4 regions of the Bacillus mojavensis genome follow, and region 1 is predicted to be linked to each of the others. Evidence: riboswitches for the same ligand, from Rfam matches in the RefSeq annotation. Region 1 holds a riboswitch; each other region holds the start of a gene.
What was found. A riboswitch is a leader RNA that binds a small molecule or an ion and turns the genes downstream of it on or off. The one in region 1 is predicted to bind thiamine pyrophosphate.
Positions count from the first base shown of each region.

Region 2: another riboswitch for thiamine pyrophosphate. It lies ahead of thiT (energy-coupled thiamine transporter ThiT); the one in region 1 lies ahead of HC660_RS07295 (HMP/thiamine ABC transporter substrate-binding protein ThiU).
Region 3: another riboswitch for thiamine pyrophosphate. It lies ahead of tenA (thiaminase II); the one in region 1 lies ahead of HC660_RS07295 (HMP/thiamine ABC transporter substrate-binding protein ThiU).
Region 4: another riboswitch for thiamine pyrophosphate. It lies ahead of HC660_RS08365 (acetylornithine deacetylase); the one in region 1 lies ahead of HC660_RS07295 (HMP/thiamine ABC transporter substrate-binding protein ThiU).

Region 1 is NZ_CP051464.1:1,400,443-1,404,794, reverse strand. It holds gene HC660_RS07310 (PepSY domain-containing protein) at 1-373, opposite strand, end outside; gene HC660_RS07305 (sensor histidine kinase) at 370-1,734, opposite strand; gene ykoG (two-component system response regulator YkoG) at 1,738-2,424, opposite strand; TPP riboswitch at 2,526-2,637, shown strand; gene HC660_RS07295 (HMP/thiamine ABC transporter substrate-binding protein ThiU) at 2,734-3,339, shown strand; gene HC660_RS07290 (ECF transporter S component) at 3,336-3,935, shown strand; gene HC660_RS07285 (ABC transporter ATP-binding protein) at 3,922-4,352, shown strand, end outside.
Region 2 is NZ_CP051464.1:2,963,420-2,967,771, reverse strand. It holds gene floT (flotillin lipid rafts scaffold protein FloT) at 1-1,457, shown strand, start outside; gene HC660_RS15595 (GNAT family N-acetyltransferase) at 1,484-2,008, shown strand; gene thiT (energy-coupled thiamine transporter ThiT) at 2,049-2,627, opposite strand; TPP riboswitch at 2,727-2,828, opposite strand; rRNA gene HC660_RS15585 (16S ribosomal RNA) at 3,238-4,352, shown strand, end outside.
Region 3 is NZ_CP051464.1:1,244,252-1,248,603, forward strand. It holds gene HC660_RS06395 (monovalent cation:proton antiporter family protein) at 1-1,687, shown strand, start outside; TPP riboswitch at 1,750-1,858, shown strand; gene tenA (thiaminase II) at 1,939-2,646, shown strand; gene tenI (thiazole tautomerase TenI) at 2,624-3,241, shown strand; gene thiO (glycine oxidase ThiO) at 3,225-4,334, shown strand; gene thiS (sulfur carrier protein ThiS) at 4,334-4,352, shown strand, end outside.
Region 4 is NZ_CP051464.1:1,609,944-1,614,295, reverse strand. It holds gene HC660_RS08380 (YggS family pyridoxal phosphate-dependent enzyme) at 1-45, opposite strand, end outside; gene pgeF (peptidoglycan editing factor PgeF) at 52-888, opposite strand; gene HC660_RS08370 (YlmC/YmxH family sporulation protein) at 1,046-1,291, opposite strand; gene HC660_RS08365 (acetylornithine deacetylase) at 1,375-2,655, opposite strand; TPP riboswitch at 2,745-2,847, opposite strand; gene HC660_RS08360 (ABC transporter ATP-binding protein) at 2,856-3,650, opposite strand; gene sigG (RNA polymerase sporulation sigma factor SigG) at 3,806-4,352, opposite strand, start outside.

The sequences.
Region 1 (4,352 bases):
CTCCATGTTTTCGCGTGTGTTTTTTGACGGTGCCCGGCACCCGCACCAGAGCAAGCTGCTCAGCTTCTTTTTCTGTCATGTCAGCTGTGTTCGTCTCTTTCACTCTGTTCATTGACAATATGTCACCCGATTTAGCATCAGCTTTCAGAAAATAAATTCCTTTTGGATTTTCCAGAGTCATATCATAGGTTTTTTTATCATTGGATCGCGTCACTTTTGTGATGTCGCCTTCATAGGAGGCTTCTACTTTTTTTATGACTGCCTCCTTTGACAGCGCGTCCTCATGAGTCTGCTGAATGATAAGAACCGCGCAGATGACAATGGCTAAAACGGCTGCCGCCGCAGCAGCTCCTGTTTTCATACGTTTTGTCATAGCGCTCCCCCATTCTGTTCTCTAAATTGCATTGTGACATTTGTTCCCTGTCCCGGTTTGCTTTTTACAGACAGGTCAATGCCATGCTCATCGGCAATATGTTTCGCAATGGATAGACCTAAACCCGTTCCCCCTGTTTTGCGGTTACGCGCCTCATCCGCCCGGTAAAAACGTTCAAACAGGCGCGGGAGATGCTCCTCAGGTATGCCGATTCCTTCATCCCTTACAGACAAAAACGGCCGGCTGTTTTTGGTTCCTGCGGAAATCACAATGCCCTTGTCACTATACTTTATAGCATTATCAAGCAAAATCGTCAGCAGCTGCTTTATGCGTTCTTCATCTGCCGTTACGAACAAATGCTCTTTGCCCGCCTCGAGAAAAATGTCGCGTTTATAAACCGGCTGGAGTGTTTGTATGACGGCGCGCGACATTTCGATCAGGTCAACCGTTTTCAGATCAAGCTCCATTTCTTTATGGCTCTTGGCCAGGGTAAGCAGCTGATTGGTCAGTTTTTTCATATGGATCGCTTCCGAATGAATGGCTTCAATGGATTCCTCAAGCACTTCAGGCCTTCTTGCCCCCCAGCGTTTCATTAGATTGCTGTAGCTTTCAATAATGGTGAGCGGGGTTTTCAGCTCGTGTGAAGCGTCTTGGACGAATTGCTGCTGTTTGTCGTAGTGCTCTTTCAGCATGCTCGCCATCTCATTAAAAGTCAGCCCCATTTGATATAATTCGTCGTGCGACTGTCCTTCCAGAGAAATTGTTTTGAATGCTTTTTCTCTCTGGATGTCTTTCATCGTTGTCACCAATTGTCTGATTGGATTGATGATATGGCGGGCGAGTAAGCTGCCAGCAAAGAAGGAAGCGATACAGACCGCTGCGCTGGCCGCAATTAAAATAAATTTTAGCAGAAAAAGACTTTCGTCTGTATGCTCCAGCCTTTCCACGAGCTGAAGAGATACGACTTGTCCATCTGTCCAAATGACAGGGACAGCTGCTGCTGCAAACAGTTTGCCTGTATGCTTTGTCACGTCTGTCGTTTCTCCGCTGTGAAAAGTAAGAGGGAAGTCTTTATATGCTTTTTCCTTGGTGATGGTCATAACGGCTTTCTGATCCGCAGTCACTATCCGTACCATTCCGTTTGCCGGAAGATACGCCTGCAGCATATCCTGCAAAGCCACTCCTTGTGTTTCGGCGGTATGAAGAGCTTCGGCGATATTGTCTGTTTCATCAGCAAGACGGGCTGCATCCTTTGAGGTGAGTGCCGATGAAAAAATGAGATAGACCGCAGTATGGACCAACATTAATAAAATCAACAGCCAAATAGATGTATAAAGATGAATCTTAGTCTTCAGCTTCATCATTTACCCCTTAATGGTATAGCCGACTCCGCGCACGGTATGAATCAGCTGTTTTTCGTAAGGATAGTCCAATTTTTTTCTGATATACCTTATGTACACGTCGACGACATTTGTATCACCGATGTAATCAAACCCCCATACAGAGCTGAGAATTTGCTCCCTCGTCAGCACTTGTTGCGGATGCTTCAGCATATAGACAAGCAAATCAAATTCCCGGGGCGTTAATTCAACTTCTTTGTCTCCCCGTCTGACTTCACGTGTTTTTTCGTTTACTTGCAAATCGTCATATGTCAAAAATGTGCCGATATCCTCTGTTTTGCTTCCGGTTTGGCGAAGTGCCGCTCTGATTCTGGCAAGCAATTCTTCAATTTCAAACGGCTTGGTGACATAGTCATTCGCACCGATGTCCAGCCCTGTTACCTTATCTGGAATGCTGTCGCGGGCGGTTAATAAAATAACCGGTGTTCCTTGATCTGTTTTCCTCAGCCGGCGCAGCACTTCAAGCCCGCTCATCCCTGGCAGCATGACATCAAGCAGCAGCAGGGAATACGAACCTTCGGCGGCCGCGTCAAGCCCTTCAGTGCCATTATGTTTGATGGTCACGCTGTATCCTTCATATTCCAATTCAAGCTGAAGGACCCTGGCGATTTTTTCTTCATCTTCCACAATTAATATGTGCCCTTTTTCCAAATCCGATCATCCTCTCATGTTCCTATATGAAAAAAATGATTTCATTGTTTACAAAATGATTCTTATCATCTATTATGATGTCAAAATAAAAAATTGTATACGGAAAGCACTAGGGGTGCTGTTATGGCTGAGATAAAGCGCGAAAAAACACGCTTTGATCCCTTATGACCCGATCTGGATAATACCAGCGTGGGGAAGTGCAGGTTGACCGAAAGGTGTATTTTTTCGTGCGCTTACTCGATCTATGACTGCATATTCCCTAAGGATATGCAGTTTTTTATTTTACCAAAAAAACAGGAGGTCAGAGAAATGGACAACTTATGCGGTACAAGCAGAATCGCCGGTTTTCGGTTCTCTTTATACCCAATGACGGATGATTTTATCAGTGTGATTAAGTCTGCGCTGAAAAAAACCGATACGTCAAAGGTTTGGACAAAAACCGATCATATCAGCACAGTTTTGCGCGGATCGATCGAGCATGTATTCGACGCCGCCAAAGCCATCTACCTTTATGCAGCAAATAGCGAAAAACACATCGTTATGAACGGGACGTTTTCCATCGGCTGCCCCGGCGATACACAAGGAGATACATTTCTGACAGCAGATGAAAAGCGTGTCAACGAAGAATTTGTCCATACCCTGAAAGCAGAGGCTCCATGCCAATTTGCACTTTATCCGATGAATGAGCCGGATTATATGGACATCATCATGAAAGCTGTTGAAATCGCTAAGGCTGACGGCACCTTTGTTCAGGGTGTTCATTACGCAAGTGAGCTAGACGGAGATGCACACGACGTGTTCCGAACGCTGGAAGCCGCTTTCCGCATGGCAAATCAGCAAACAACACACGTCACAATGACCGTGAACTTCTCGGCAAACAGTCCATCAAGAAAACAGAAAGCAGGGATAAAATGAAAAGCTGGAAAGTAAAAGAAATTGTCATCATGTCCGTAATCAGTATTGTTTTTGCCATTGTTTATTTAGTATTCACTCATTTTGGAAACGTACTTGCAGGGATGTTCGGGCCCATCGCTTATGAACCTATTTACGGCATTTGGTTTATCGTGTCGGTGATTGCCGCGTACATCATTCGCAAACCGGGGGCTGCCCTTGTATCTGAAGTCATCGCAGCTCTCGTTGAATGTTTGCTGGGAAATCCTTCAGGCCCGATGGTTATCGTGATCGGCGTTGTTCAAGGTCTCGGAGCAGAAGCAGTATTTCTTGCGACACGCTGGAAAGCATATTCCCTTCCTGTGCTGCTTCTGGCGGGTATGGGGTCTTCGGTGGCCAGCTTTATTTATGATCTCTTTGTTTCCGGTTATGCGGCGTATTCACCGGGATACCTGCTCATTATGCTTGTGATCCGTCTCGTTTCAGGTGCGGTTCTAGCCGGACTTCTTGGAAAAGCTGTCAGCGATTCTCTCGCATATACGGGCGTCTTAAACGGAATGGCGCTGGGAAAGGAACTGAAAAAGAAACGGAAACGGGTATCTAATCATGCAAGCCTATAATACGTTACTTTCGGTTGACCGGCTTCGTTTTTCATATGAAGAAAACGAGAAACCGATTTTTCAAGAGATAACGTTTGAGCTCCTAAAAGGAGAATGCGCTTTATTGTTAGGGCCGAGCGGGTGCGGAAAAAGCTCGCTTGCCCTCTGTTTAAACGGACTTTACCCCGAAGCTTGTGACGGGGTGCTGTCCGGGCATGTATTCTTATTTCAAAAACCGATCACTGATGATGAAACCTCTGAAACGATCGCTCAGCATGTCGGAGTCGTCTTTCAGGACCCTGATCAGCAGTTTTGTATGCTGACAGTGGAGGACGAAATCGCCTTCGGATTGGAAAATTTGCAAGTTCCTCAAGAAGAAATGGCAAAGAAAATTGATGCGGTTCTGGATAAATTACACATCTCTCATTTAAAGAAAAG
Region 2 (4,352 bases), 1.6 Mb from region 1:
CAAAATATCGTACGGCAGGGCCTGATGAAGCGTTAATTGTTACAGGAAGCTATCTTGGAAATAAAAATGTTCATGTTGATGAGGGAGGCAACCGCCTGAAGATTGTTCGCGGAGGAGGAACCTTTGTTCTTCCGGTTTTTCAGCAGGCTGAGCCGTTAAGTCTGTTATCAAGCAAACTCGATGTATCGACTCCTGAAGTTTATACAGAGCAAGGTGTGCCTGTAATGGCGGACGGAACTGCAATTATTAAAATCGGCGGATCGATCGGAGAAATCGCCACAGCAGCCGAACAATTTTTAGGAAAGTCAAAAGAAGACCGAGAGCAGGAGGCGCGTGAAGTACTGGAGGGCCACCTTCGCTCCATTCTCGGGTCTATGACAGTAGAAGAAATTTATAAAAACCGCGAAAAATTCTCCCAAGAAGTGCAGCGTGTCGCTTCACAGGATCTCGCTAAGATGGGCCTTGTGATTGTCTCCTTTACCATTAAAGATGTCCGTGATAAAAACGGCTATCTTGAATCACTAGGTAAACCTAGAATTGCGCAGGTAAAACGTGATGCTGACATTGCAACCGCAGAGGCTGATAAAGAAACAAGAATTAAGCGGGCGGAAGCCGATAAAGAAGCCAAAAAATCAGAGCTTGAACGAGCGACGGAAATTGCGGAAGCTGAAAAAATCAATCAGCTTAAAATGGCTGAATACCGGCGAGATCAAGATACAGCAAAAGCCAACGCTGACCAGGCATACGATTTGGAAACAGCTAAAGCACGCCAGCAGGTCACAGAGCAGGAAATGCAGGTCAAGATTATAGAGCGGCAAAAACAAATTGAATTAGAAGAAAAAGAAATACTTCGCCGTGAACGCCAGTATGATTCTGAAGTAAAGAAAAAAGCGGATGCAGACCGCTATTCAGTTGAGCAATCTGCCGCTGCTGAAAAAGCCAAACAGCTAGCCCAAGCCGATGCCAAGAAATACAGCATAGAAGCGATGGCGAAGGCTGAAGCTGAAAGGGTCAGAATTGACGGTCTTGCAAAAGCAGAAGCGGAAAAAGCAAAAGGTGAGACAGAGGCCGAGGTTATTCGCTTAAAAGGTCTTGCTGAAGCGGAAGCGAAAGAAAAAATTGCTGCTGCCTTTGAGCAGTACGGTCAGGCTGCAATTTTCGATATGATTGTCAAAATGCTTCCGGAATACGCGAAACAGGTATCAGCACCGCTTTCAAATATTGATAAGATCACCGTCGTTGATACAGGAGGCAGCGGTGATTCAAGCGGCGCCAACAAAGTCACAAGCTATGCGACAAACTTAATGTCCAGCTTACAAGAAAGCTTAAAAGCGTCTTCGGGAATCGACGTAAAGGAAATGATTGAGAACTTTTCAGGAAAAGGCAACATCAAACAGAGCATCAACGAACTGACAAATGAATTAAAAGAAACAAAACCTGTTCAAAAATCTGAATAACCATTGCGGAAAGGAATAGAGAATGAATGGTGACTATAAGAGAAGCACGAATAGATGATATAAAGGCCATCGCAAAAGTGCACGTTGACAGCTGGATGACAACATACAGCGGCATTGTCTCGGCTGAATACTTAAATGGTTTAAACTACAACGATTTTGAAGCCAAATGGAAAACCCGTTCATTAAAGGGGGTTTTTGTGGCAGAAGATGATAAAGGTTCAGTATTCGGCTTTGCATCTTTTGGTCCTATTCGTACAGAGCAGAAAGGCTATGACGGTGAGTTATATGCCATTTACCTTTTAGAAGAAAAACAGCGGCAAGGTGCAGGCAGAGCACTTTTGACAAAGGGAGCAGATTTTTTGCTTGATCATGGCTTTACGAGCATGTTTGTTTGGGTCGTAGAAGAGAATCCTTCGATTACATTTTATCAGTCGTTTTCACCTGAAAGAGCAGCCCAGGATAGGTTTGAAATCGCAGGAGAAAGTTTGAAAGAAATAGGATTCGCTTGGCCGGATCTTGCTTCATTAAAAAATCTGCTTAACAGAAGATAGAAAACAACCCCCAGCGGAACGGCCGCTGGGGGTTGTTAGATTAAGCTTTTTCAGTTTTCAGCAAGCGCGGAGCTGTCATGAACAATAAACAAAGGACAATCGCACAGATGATGAATGATGGAACCATATAAGTAGCATTATAAGTTAATGAGTAAATCCATACCGGCGTTCCTTTTGGTGCAAAGCTGCCGAAAAATACCGCCCCTGAAATCACATGTGCAGCATAACGCAGAAAACTGCCGATAAAAACTGCGCAAATCACTGATACAATCAATTTTCCTTTTGCTTTTGATAAAGCTGATTTGCGGACAGCGGAAGCGAAAAAGCCGCTTATTCCAACAGCGGCGAACGCTGCAATGTAATCAAGCAATAGCTGAACAGGGTGCTGAAGAAATAGATTTCCAATCGCAATTTGAACAAGACCTGTCAATAGACCGGTGGTAAGACCTGCTTTAACTCCCCAGCGAAATGAAATCAAAAAAATCGGAATCATCATGATGGATACCGATCCTCCTTGAGGCATACGGAGGAACATTCCGGAAACGATGTCTAAAATGACAGCAGCAGCAGTCATGATTGCAATTTCAATAAGACGAACCAGTTGTCTTGGTTGAGCCATAAAAATCCCCTTCCATTGATAGACAATCCAAAAGGACAACAAAAAAGCAGCACGCGGAAGGATAGGAAAGTTCCACGCACTGCTTTACAATCTGCAATTCATTTGACTTTGCCACATCCCTACGCCAGCGTTAACTAACAGGTTCAAAGGGTCAGAACGGAACCGCTCACTCTCAGCTTTTATGCTCCCCTTGTGGTTATCGGATATTTAGTTCGTTTCTACTATACAAGAAAAAGGTTAAAACAACAAGATGATATTGCCTGTGGCAAATATTCATTAATAGATATATGTTTTAAAAAGCATTACAAGTTAGATAGAATTAAAAAAGATTACAGTTTTATTATTTTATAGATTTTTTTAAAAAAACTATTGCAATAAATAATTATAGGTGTTATATTATTAAACGTCGCTGATGAACAGCAGACAAAACAAGAAGCCTCAAAACACTTTGAAAAAAAGTTGTTGACAATCAGAGAGCTGAATGTTATATTAATAAAGCTGCTTCATCGAGAGTGGTGATGATCTTTGAAAACTAAACAAGACAAAACGTACCTGTTAATTCAAGTTTTAAATAAATCGCACAACGATGTGCGTAGTCAGTCAAACTACTTTATCGGAGAGTTTGATCCTGGCTCAGGACGAACGCTGGCGGCGTGCCTAATACATGCAAGTCGAGCGAACAGATGGGAGCTTGCTCCCTGATGTTAGCGGCGGACGGGTGAGTAACACGTGGGTAACCTGCCTGTAAGACTGGGATAACTCCGGGAAACCGGGGCTAATACCGGATGCTTGTTTGAACCGCATGGTTCAAACATAAAAGGTGGCTTCGGCTACCACTTACAGATGGACCCGCGGCGCATTAGCTAGTTGGTGAGGTAACGGCTCACCAAGGCAACGATGCGTAGCCGACCTGAGAGGGTGATCGGCCACACTGGGACTGAGACACGGCCCAGACTCCTACGGGAGGCAGCAGTAGGGAATCTTCCGCAATGGACGAAAGTCTGACGGAGCAACGCCGCGTGAGTGATGAAGGTTTTCGGATCGTAAAGCTCTGTTGTTAGGGAAGAACAAGTACCGTTCAAATAGGGCGGTACCTTGACGGTACCTAACCAGAAAGCCACGGCTAACTACGTGCCAGCAGCCGCGGTAATACGTAGGTGGCAAGCGTTGTCCGGAATTATTGGGCGTAAAGGGCTCGCAGGCGGTTCCTTAAGTCTGATGTGAAAGCCCCCGGCTCAACCGGGGAGGGTCATTGGAAACTGGGGAACTTGAGTGCAGAAGAGGAGAGTGGAATTCCACGTGTAGCGGTGAAATGCGTAGAGATGTGGAGGAACACCAGTGGCGAAGGCGACTCTCTGGTCTGTAACTGACGCTGAGGAGCGAAAGCGTGGGGAGCGAACAGGATTAGATACCCTGGTAGTCCACGCCGTAAACGATGAGTGCTAAGTGTTAGGGGGTTTCCGCCCCTTAGTGCTGCAGCTAACGCATTAAGCACTCCGCCTGGGGAGTACGGTCGCAAGACTGAAACTCAAAGGAATTGACGGGGGCCCGCACAAGCGGTGGAGCATGTGGTTTAATTCGAAGCAACGCGAAGAACCTTACCAGGTCTTGACATCCTCTGACAATCCTAGAGATAGGACGTCCCCTTCGGGGGCAGAGTGACAGGTGGTGCATGGTTGTCGTCAGCTCGTGTCGTGAGATGTTGGGTTAAGTCCCGCAACGAGC
Region 3 (4,352 bases), 160 kb from region 1:
GGGTGATACTTGGCTTCAGACGCTCTCTATGCTCGGATTTATCTTTTTAATGTTTTTAAGCGGTCTTGAAATTGATTTTTCATCCTTTGAGAAGGGAAAGAAAAAGCAGTTTCTGCAAAACGGCAAGGAAGCACCCAATACATTTGCAACAGCATCCATTATTTTTATCGGTATTTTTATTTTATCATTGCTGCTGTCTTATGGGTTCGTCGTGGCCGGATTTATCCAAAATGCTTTCTTAATGACGCTTATTATTTCTACAATATCGTTAGGTGTTGTCGTTCCAACCTTAAAGGAAGAACGGATCATGGATTCAAACATCGGGCAGATTATCCTGCTTGTTGCCGTGATTGCTGACTTGGTCACTATGATTCTTCTTGCTGTATTTTCTTCTTTGTACGGGGAGGACAGCGGAAACATGTGGCTCTTAATGATCTTGTTTGCAGCGGGAGTAGTGCTCTACTTCTTCGGCCGGATCTTTAAACACCGTTCTTTTGTTCAGTCCATGTCTAAAGGGACGATCCAGATTGGCACCCGTGCTATTTTCACTTTAATTATCGTACTGGTGGCTCTGTCTGAATCACTGGGGGCAGAAAATATACTCGGCGCTTTCTTAGCGGGCGTGCTTGTTTCCCTGCTCTCGCCGAACAAGGAATTGGTTCAGCAGCTCGATTCCTTCGGCTATGGGTTCTTAATACCGATTTTCTTTGTGATGGTCGGCGTAAAATTGGATATTTGGACACTTTTTCAGGACCCGAAAATTTTAGTGATGATTCCGCTGCTGCTTATGGCACTGTTAGTAAGCAAGATTCTTCCTATCCTGTACTTGAAGAAATGGTATGATAACCGCACAATATTGGCGTCTGGTTTCCTGCTGACATCAACGCTTTCTCTTGTGATTGCCGCTGCGACAATCGGCCAGCAGCTTCATGTCATCAGTGCGAATATGTCAGGAGCGCTTACGCTGGTGGCGGTTATTGCAAGCATTTTTACGCCGGTCGGATTTAAAAAGCTGTACAAAAAACAGGAGCAGCCGGAGGAGAAAAAGAAGATCACATTTATCGGCGCTAATCAAATGACACTGCCTGTTACACTTGAATTGCCTGAGAGTGAGTATGAAGTGCGTGTCGTGCACGTTTATCAAGAAAACGCTGAGGAAAAGCTGTCAGACTCAGTATTTTCCGTTGAAACGCTTCCTGATTATGAGCATCAAACCCTTGAATCACTCGGTATATTTGATACAGATATCCTTGTAGTGGCGACAGGGGATGAAGACATGAATACGGACATCGCATTATACGCCAAAGAAAAGGGGACAGAAAGAGTCATCGCCAGCACCGGATCACCGAAGAACGAAGCGAAATTGAAGGAGCAGGGCATCGGCATCTTTTCCATCTTGCTGTCGACCAAAACACTGCTTCGCGCGCTGATAGAAGCGCCTGGCGTCATGAAACTGCTCACAAACCAGGAATCTTCGCTGTATCAAATTAATATGGAGAACAGCAAATACGACGGCGTGATTCTCCGTGAATTCCCTTTAACAGGCGATGTGATTTTTGTCAGGATTTTCAGAGGTGTGGACAGCATCGTTCCTCACGGCGATACAAGGCTGAAAATCGGAGACCGCTTAATTGTCACCGGATCACGCGGGTACGTAACGGATCTTAAGAAAACATTGGAAGGATAATATCTTGACCAAATAAGGATTCGTGTTAATATAGAGGTGCAGAACAATTCAATATGTATTCGTAAAACCACTAGGGGTGTCCTTTATAAGGGCTGAGATAAAAGTGTGACTTTTAGACCCTCATAACTTGAACAGGTTCAGACCTGCGTAGGGAAGTGGAGCGGTATTTGTGTTATATAACTATGCCAATTCCAAACCACTTTTCCTTGCGGGAAAGTGGTTTTTTTATTATCAGACAGGGGGAATGACGTGTGAAGTTTTCAGAAGAATGCCGCAGTGCAGCCGCAGAATGGTGGGAAGGCAGCTTTGTCCATCCATTTGTTCAGGGGATCGGTGACGGAACTCTTCCGATTGACCGTTTTAAATACTACGTGCTTCAGGATTCTTATTATTTAACGCATTTTGCGAAGGTGCAATCGTTCGGCGCCGCTTATGCGAAGGACCTTTACACAACGGGACGCATGGCCAGCCATGCTCAAGGTACATATGAAGCGGAAATGGCGCTTCATCGCGAGTTTACAGATCTTTTGGAAATTAGTGAGGAAGAACAGAAGGCATTTAAGCCATCTCCTACCGCTTACTCTTATACATCTCATATGTACCGTTCGGTCTTGAGCGGGAATTTTGCAGAAATCTTGGCAGCTCTTCTCCCGTGCTATTGGCTTTATTATGAGGTTGGTGAGAAATTGCTGACATGTGATCCGGGGCATCCGATCTATCAGAAGTGGATTGGTACCTACGGTGGTGACTGGTTCAGACAGCAGGTGGAAGAACAAATTAACCGTTTGGATGAGTTGGCGGAAAACAGCACCGAGGAAGTGCGTGCCAAGATGAAAGAGAATTTTGTTATTTCCAGCTATTATGAATATCAGTTCTGGGGAATGGCTTATCGAAAAGAAGGCTGGTCAGACAGCAGCGTAAAAGAGGTGGAAGGACTTGGAGCTGCACGCCATAACTGATGACCGCAAGCCGGTTGAAGATCTAGTGAGATCCATTATAGCCATTCAGGATGAGGTTGATTACATCCATATTCGCGAACGGTCTAAATCGGCGGCTGACATTTTGAAACTGCTGGAGCTTATTTCTGAAGGCGGTGTTGATAAGCAAAAGCTGGTGATGAATGGCCGGGTTGATATTGCACTTTTTTCAAATATTCATCGTGTTCAGCTGCCGAGCTGCAGCTTTTCGCCGAAACAAGTAAGAGCCAGATTTCCTCACCTGCACATTGGGCGATCAGTGCATTCACTGGAGGAAGCGCTTCAGGCAGAAAAGGATGATGCTGATTATGTTTTGTTCGGCCATGTGTTTGAAACGGATTGCAAACAAGGCCTTAAGGGCAGAGGCGTGTCTTTGCTTTCAGAAATCAAACAGAGGATCTCGATTCCGGTTATTTCAATTGGAGGGATGACACCTGCCAAATTAAGAGAAATGAAGCAAGCAGGTTCAGACGGTATTGCTGTCATGTCCGGAATTTTTTCTTCCGATGATCCTTTGGAAGCTGCCAGACGATATTCCCGCAAGCTAAAGGAGATTCAGTATGAAAAGGCATTATGATGCAGTTGTCATTGGAGGCGGAATTATTGGTTCCGCGATCGCTTATCAGTTGGCAAAAGAAAAGAAAAACACCGCATTGCTTGAAAGCGGAACAATAGGCGGCAGAACAACAAGCGCCGCGGCAGGGATGCTTGGCGCCCATGCCGAGTGCGAGGAACGGGATGCGTTTTTTGATTTCGCCATGCACAGTCAGCGTATGTACCGAGGTCTTGGAGAGGAGCTATTTGCATTATCCGGTATCGATATTAGAAGGCATGATGGCGGTATGTTTAAGCTTGCATTCTCCGAAGAAGACGTGTCACGCCTCAGACGGATGGACGATTTGGATTCTGTCAGCTGGCATACAAAAGAAGAAGTGCTGGAAAAAGAGCCGTATACGGCCAGTGAGATTTACGGGGCGAGCTTTATTCAGGATGATGTTCATGTTGAGCCTTATTTTGTATGCAAGGCATATGCTAAATCGGCTAAAGCGCTTGGTGCGGATATTTTTGAGCATGCTCCTGTTTTCGATGTGACACGTGGCGGTGAATCCATTTTGGTCAAAACAGCGTCCGGTGACATGCATGCGGATTATGTCGTGGTTGCCAGCGGGGTCTGGAGCGGGATGTTTTTTAAGCAGCTCGGGCTGAATCAGTCATTTTTTCCTGTAAAAGGAGAGTGCCTGTCTGTTTGGAATGATGACATTCCGCTGACAAAAACACTTTATCATGATCATTGCTATATCGTACCGAGAAAAAGCGGCAGACTGGTTGTCGGCGCGACGATGAAGCCTGGTGACTGGAGCGAGAAGGCTGATCTTGGCGGACTTCAGTCGGTTATGGAAAAAGCGAAAACGATGCTGCCGGCGATTCAGAATATGAAGGTTGATCGTTTTTGGGCGGGACTGCGTCCGGGGACAAAGGACGGAAAGCCATACATTGGCAAGCACCCTCAGGACAGCCGCATTTTATTTGCGGCGGGCCATTTCAGAAACGGGATTCTGCTTGCTCCTGCAACGGGTGCTTTAATTGGTGATCTCATTATGAATAAAGAGGTCAAGGCGGACTGGCTGCACGCCTTTCGAATTGATCGCAAGGAGGCGGTTCAGATATGATGCTTCAGCTGAACGGTA
Region 4 (4,352 bases), 210 kb from region 1:
GTTTATTCGTTCGTTTATATGTCGTAAATGATCAACAACACGCAAGATCTTTTATGCCTCCTTCATTCCGATAAAGGACATCATCCGTCCTGTTTTCCCCTGATCGCGCCGGTGGGAAAAGAAAAGTGATGGCTCACTTTCCGTACATAAACCGCTGACAGAAATCTGCTCATTTGCCAAACCGCTGTCAATCAGTATGAGTCGATTCAGCTCTTTCAGATCAAGCTGATACTGCCCCTGCCCCGTCTGATTTACGGCACGCTCTGCTGAAAACGGCAATGCGCGGACAGCATTCATCACACGATCATCCACGGTATAGCACGCACCGCAGATAGACGGTCCGACAACAGCGTATATATCAGAAAGCTTCGAGCCCTCCTGTTCGGTCCATTGTTTCACCATTTCTCTGCCAATCTGTTTGACCGTGCCTTTCCATCCGGCATGAGCGACCCCGACAAGCGATTTCACCGGATCGAAAAAGAAAAGAGGCACACAATCAGCAAAGCATAATGCCAGGAATACATTTTTATCATTTGTATAGAGCCCGTCTGTTGCTTTAAAAGCTGATTGATACTCACGGGCGCCTTTGCCCCTGTCCCTCTGCGTCACTTTTTGGACGCGATTGTCGTGTGTCTGGTCAGCAAATACCCAAGACTGCAAATCAATATTAAACATATCGGCTATATATTCACGATTTTTAACCACATCTGCATCTTTGTCATGAACGTGCAATCCTGTATTTAACGACTCAAAAGGTTTTTGACTGACACCGCCGTTTTTCGTAGTAAATCCGGCAATGATTTCTGCATGATTTTGATTCGTTTGTTTCCAGTCTTGTATCATGAGTGTCGAGGGGGTGGTGAGACTGAATGGGTGATATGTATTCATGATGATCCAACCTTTCGACAAACATTTATAAGGCGTAATTTCCCACTTATTTTACCACATCTTTCTGCATTCGTTTAGCGCCGATTTGCATATTTCATAAATGAAATGTGCCGGAAGAGTTCAGACTTCCGGCATTTGACAATCAGCGGCAAAAAAGCTAAGCATGGGATTCACTTAATCGGACTAAAATGACATCTTCACCGATTTTAACTATATTTCGCCAAGGAATGACCATTTCCTCTTCCTTTCCAAAAAAACCGAGAACTTTTCCATTTCCCCCTAGTATAATCGCCTGAATTTTTCCTGTAGTGACATTGATATCAATATCTCCGATGCTCCCCAATTTTTTTCCGTTAGAGACATTGACGACGTCTTTCACCTGAAATTCTGAAATGCTGATCATCCCATCACGTCCTTTTTTTGGTCCTTTTTTCTAGTATATGAACGGGCGGGCTGAACCTTGTCAGCAAGGAGAAATTTTCATGATCATTGTTCTTTTTTACGGCTGCACCATCTAAGGATGAATGTGAGCATGATTTTCGTATAATCTACGAGCTGCTCAATCGATACCTCCTCATTAACGGAATGAGCATTATATAAATTGCCAGGTCCGTAGATCACGCTTGGGATACCGGCATTATAAAGCCATCCGCCATCGGTTACGGTCTGAGAGACGTCAACGACCGGGCGTTCGCGTTTGATTTCCTCGTGTGACGCTGTAAGGGCTAAAACGCCAGGATGAGCCGGATCAACTTCCAAGGCCGGAAAAATTTCTCCTCTATCCTCAATCATTGAAGAGCCTCCCCATTTAAAGACAGGACGGTTTTCCCTCAGCCAAATATCACTATCACTCAGCCGGTTGATGTAATCTTCTATTTCCGCTGCCACTTGTTCATGCGTTTCATTCGGGTAAAAATGGACTGTGATCCACAGCCGGCACTCATCCGCTATAAAGGCCGCATGTCTGCCTCCTTCTATAACAGCGGGATTAATTGTGTTTGTACCGGGTGCAAAGCCGGGATAACGTTTCATAATGGCCCAATGGCGCTCAAGCTCACCGAGTCCAGAAATGATTTTTGCCATTTTTTCGATCGCGCTCGCCCCGAATGTTCCTCCGCCAGCGTGGATCATATTGCGTCTTGTTCCATCGTGAAACGTTTGACTGCTTTTGATTTCGATCCAGCCTGTAATCACTCCGCCTTGACCTTGAATATGCATATCGCTCGTATCCGCCACAACTGCAAAGTCTGCGTGATAGCCCTTTTTGCAGCATTCAAGCGTGCCGGCCTCTCCGACCTCCTCCCCGATGACCGATTGCAGAATCAAATCGCCCGGGAGCTCAATGCCTGCTTCACGAATCAGCTTTACAGCAAACAGCACACAGGCCATTCCGCCTTTCATATCTGAGGCGCCCCGGCCGATTAAGAAACCGTTTTTCTCAATAGGACAAAACGGCTCATGCACCCATTCCTCGTCCTCTCTTACCTCTGCCACATCGACATGCCCATTGATGATTAAACTTTGATAGGCTGCTGTATTTGTTCCCTTTAAAACACCCACAACATTGGGATCTCCAGGATAAACGTCCCATTTGTCGATGAAAAATCCCCGTTCACGCAAAAACTGCGCAATCCATGTTTGGATGCTGTCTGTATTTCTCGCAGGCGGCGCCGGTGTTTTAAAAGAAATCAGCGTTTTCGCAAGCCCAATGAGCTCGTCCTTTTGTTCTTCCGCTTTTTTTAGTAAAGATTCTACTTGATCAATCATGTTATCCGCTCCTATTTTTAATAGAAAAAAGCCGTTTCATATTCATGAAACGGCTTAATAAAGAAAGCAGAGTGCAAGCTGCTGCATTCTCCGCTTTTTCACCGCTTCCCTCCGCTGGTATGATCCAGATCAGGTCAATAAGGGTTGAGACAAGCGTCTCTCTCAGCTTCTAAAGCACCCCTAGGATGAATCGTATGTCGTTATGCATTTGTTACCGTCTCAGCTCTTGTTAAAAACGGACGATCCTGATTCCATAATACACGGATCGGCGTATCAAAAAAAGAAGAAAGTGATTCGTCTGTCAGCATGTCTTTCATTTGTCCTGATCTAAAGACTTCTCCCTTTTTTAACAAGAGGGCTTTATCAAAAATCGGCAAAATTTCTTCCGCATGATGCGTAACATAAAGAATAGACGGCGCATTTTCCCTGCTTGCAATATGTGTAATCGTATCTAACAGTTTTTCCCGGGCAATAAAATCAAGTCCTGTAACTGGTTCGTCCAGTATAAGCAGCTCCGGATCAGCCATTAGCGCTCTTGCAATTAAAGCTCTTTGTTTCTCTCCTTGAGAAAGAGTTTCATAGCGGCGGTCAGCATAATCGATGGCTCCTAAGTCCTCGAGCAGGGCAATCGCTTTTTCTCTGATATCCGCACTTGGAGTTTCATACAAGCCAATTGAAGCATATGCCCCGCTCAGAGCAATTTCAAAAGCTGAATCTGCCGGATACAATTTTTGCTGAAGACCCGCTGAGACAAGGCCGATTTTTCGCCTGAGTTTATCTCCCAGCTCCGTTTTTCCGAATACATGACCAAGCACCTGCATCTCGCCTGTTGTCGGAAAATAGTAAGAGCATAGCATATTTAACAGCGCGGTCTTCCCTGCTCCGTTTAATCCGTAAAGCACCCAGTTCTCCTTTTCTTCTACTTTCCAATGAATATCCTTTAGTATCCATTTTCCATTCCGTCTTAGTGAGACATTGTCAAGCTGCAAAATCATTGTGGTCCTCCTCTTTCCAAATCAAAGAATTGTTTTAATTTTCACAAAACTTTGTACGGACTAGGATACCTTACTTTTTCGAAAACGTAAACCGCTCGTTCTAAATAGAAAAGCCTTTAAAACAATTTCTGTTTTAAAGGCTTTCCGCGTCCATGCTATTGATGAATATTCTTATTCATTTGTTTGATTGCTGCCTTTTCCAGTCTGGACACCTGTGCTTGAGAAATCCCGATTTCTTCGGCTACTTCCATTTGCGTTTTTCCTTGGAAGAACCGTTTTCTTAAAATCATTTTTTCCCTCTCGTTCAGCCTTCTCATGCCCTCTTTCAAAGCCAGCTCTTCAATCCATTGTGTATCTTTGTTGCGTTCATCACTGATTTGATCCATGACATAAATCGGATCTCCGCCGTCATTGTAGATCGGTTCAAAAAGAGATACCGGATCTTGAATGGCGTCGAGTGCAAACACGATTTCTTCGTGCGGTACTTCAAGAACTTTGGCGATATCCTCTGCCGTCGGCTCCTTGCTTGTCTCACTGATTAACCGTTCTCTTACCTGGAGTGCCTTATATGCGATATCCCTGAGTGATCTCGAGACTCGTATCGGGTTATTATCGCGCAAATACCTGCGGATCTCTCCGATAATCATAGGTACAGCGTATGTTGAAAACTTAACATTGTGGCTTAGATCAAAATTATCAATG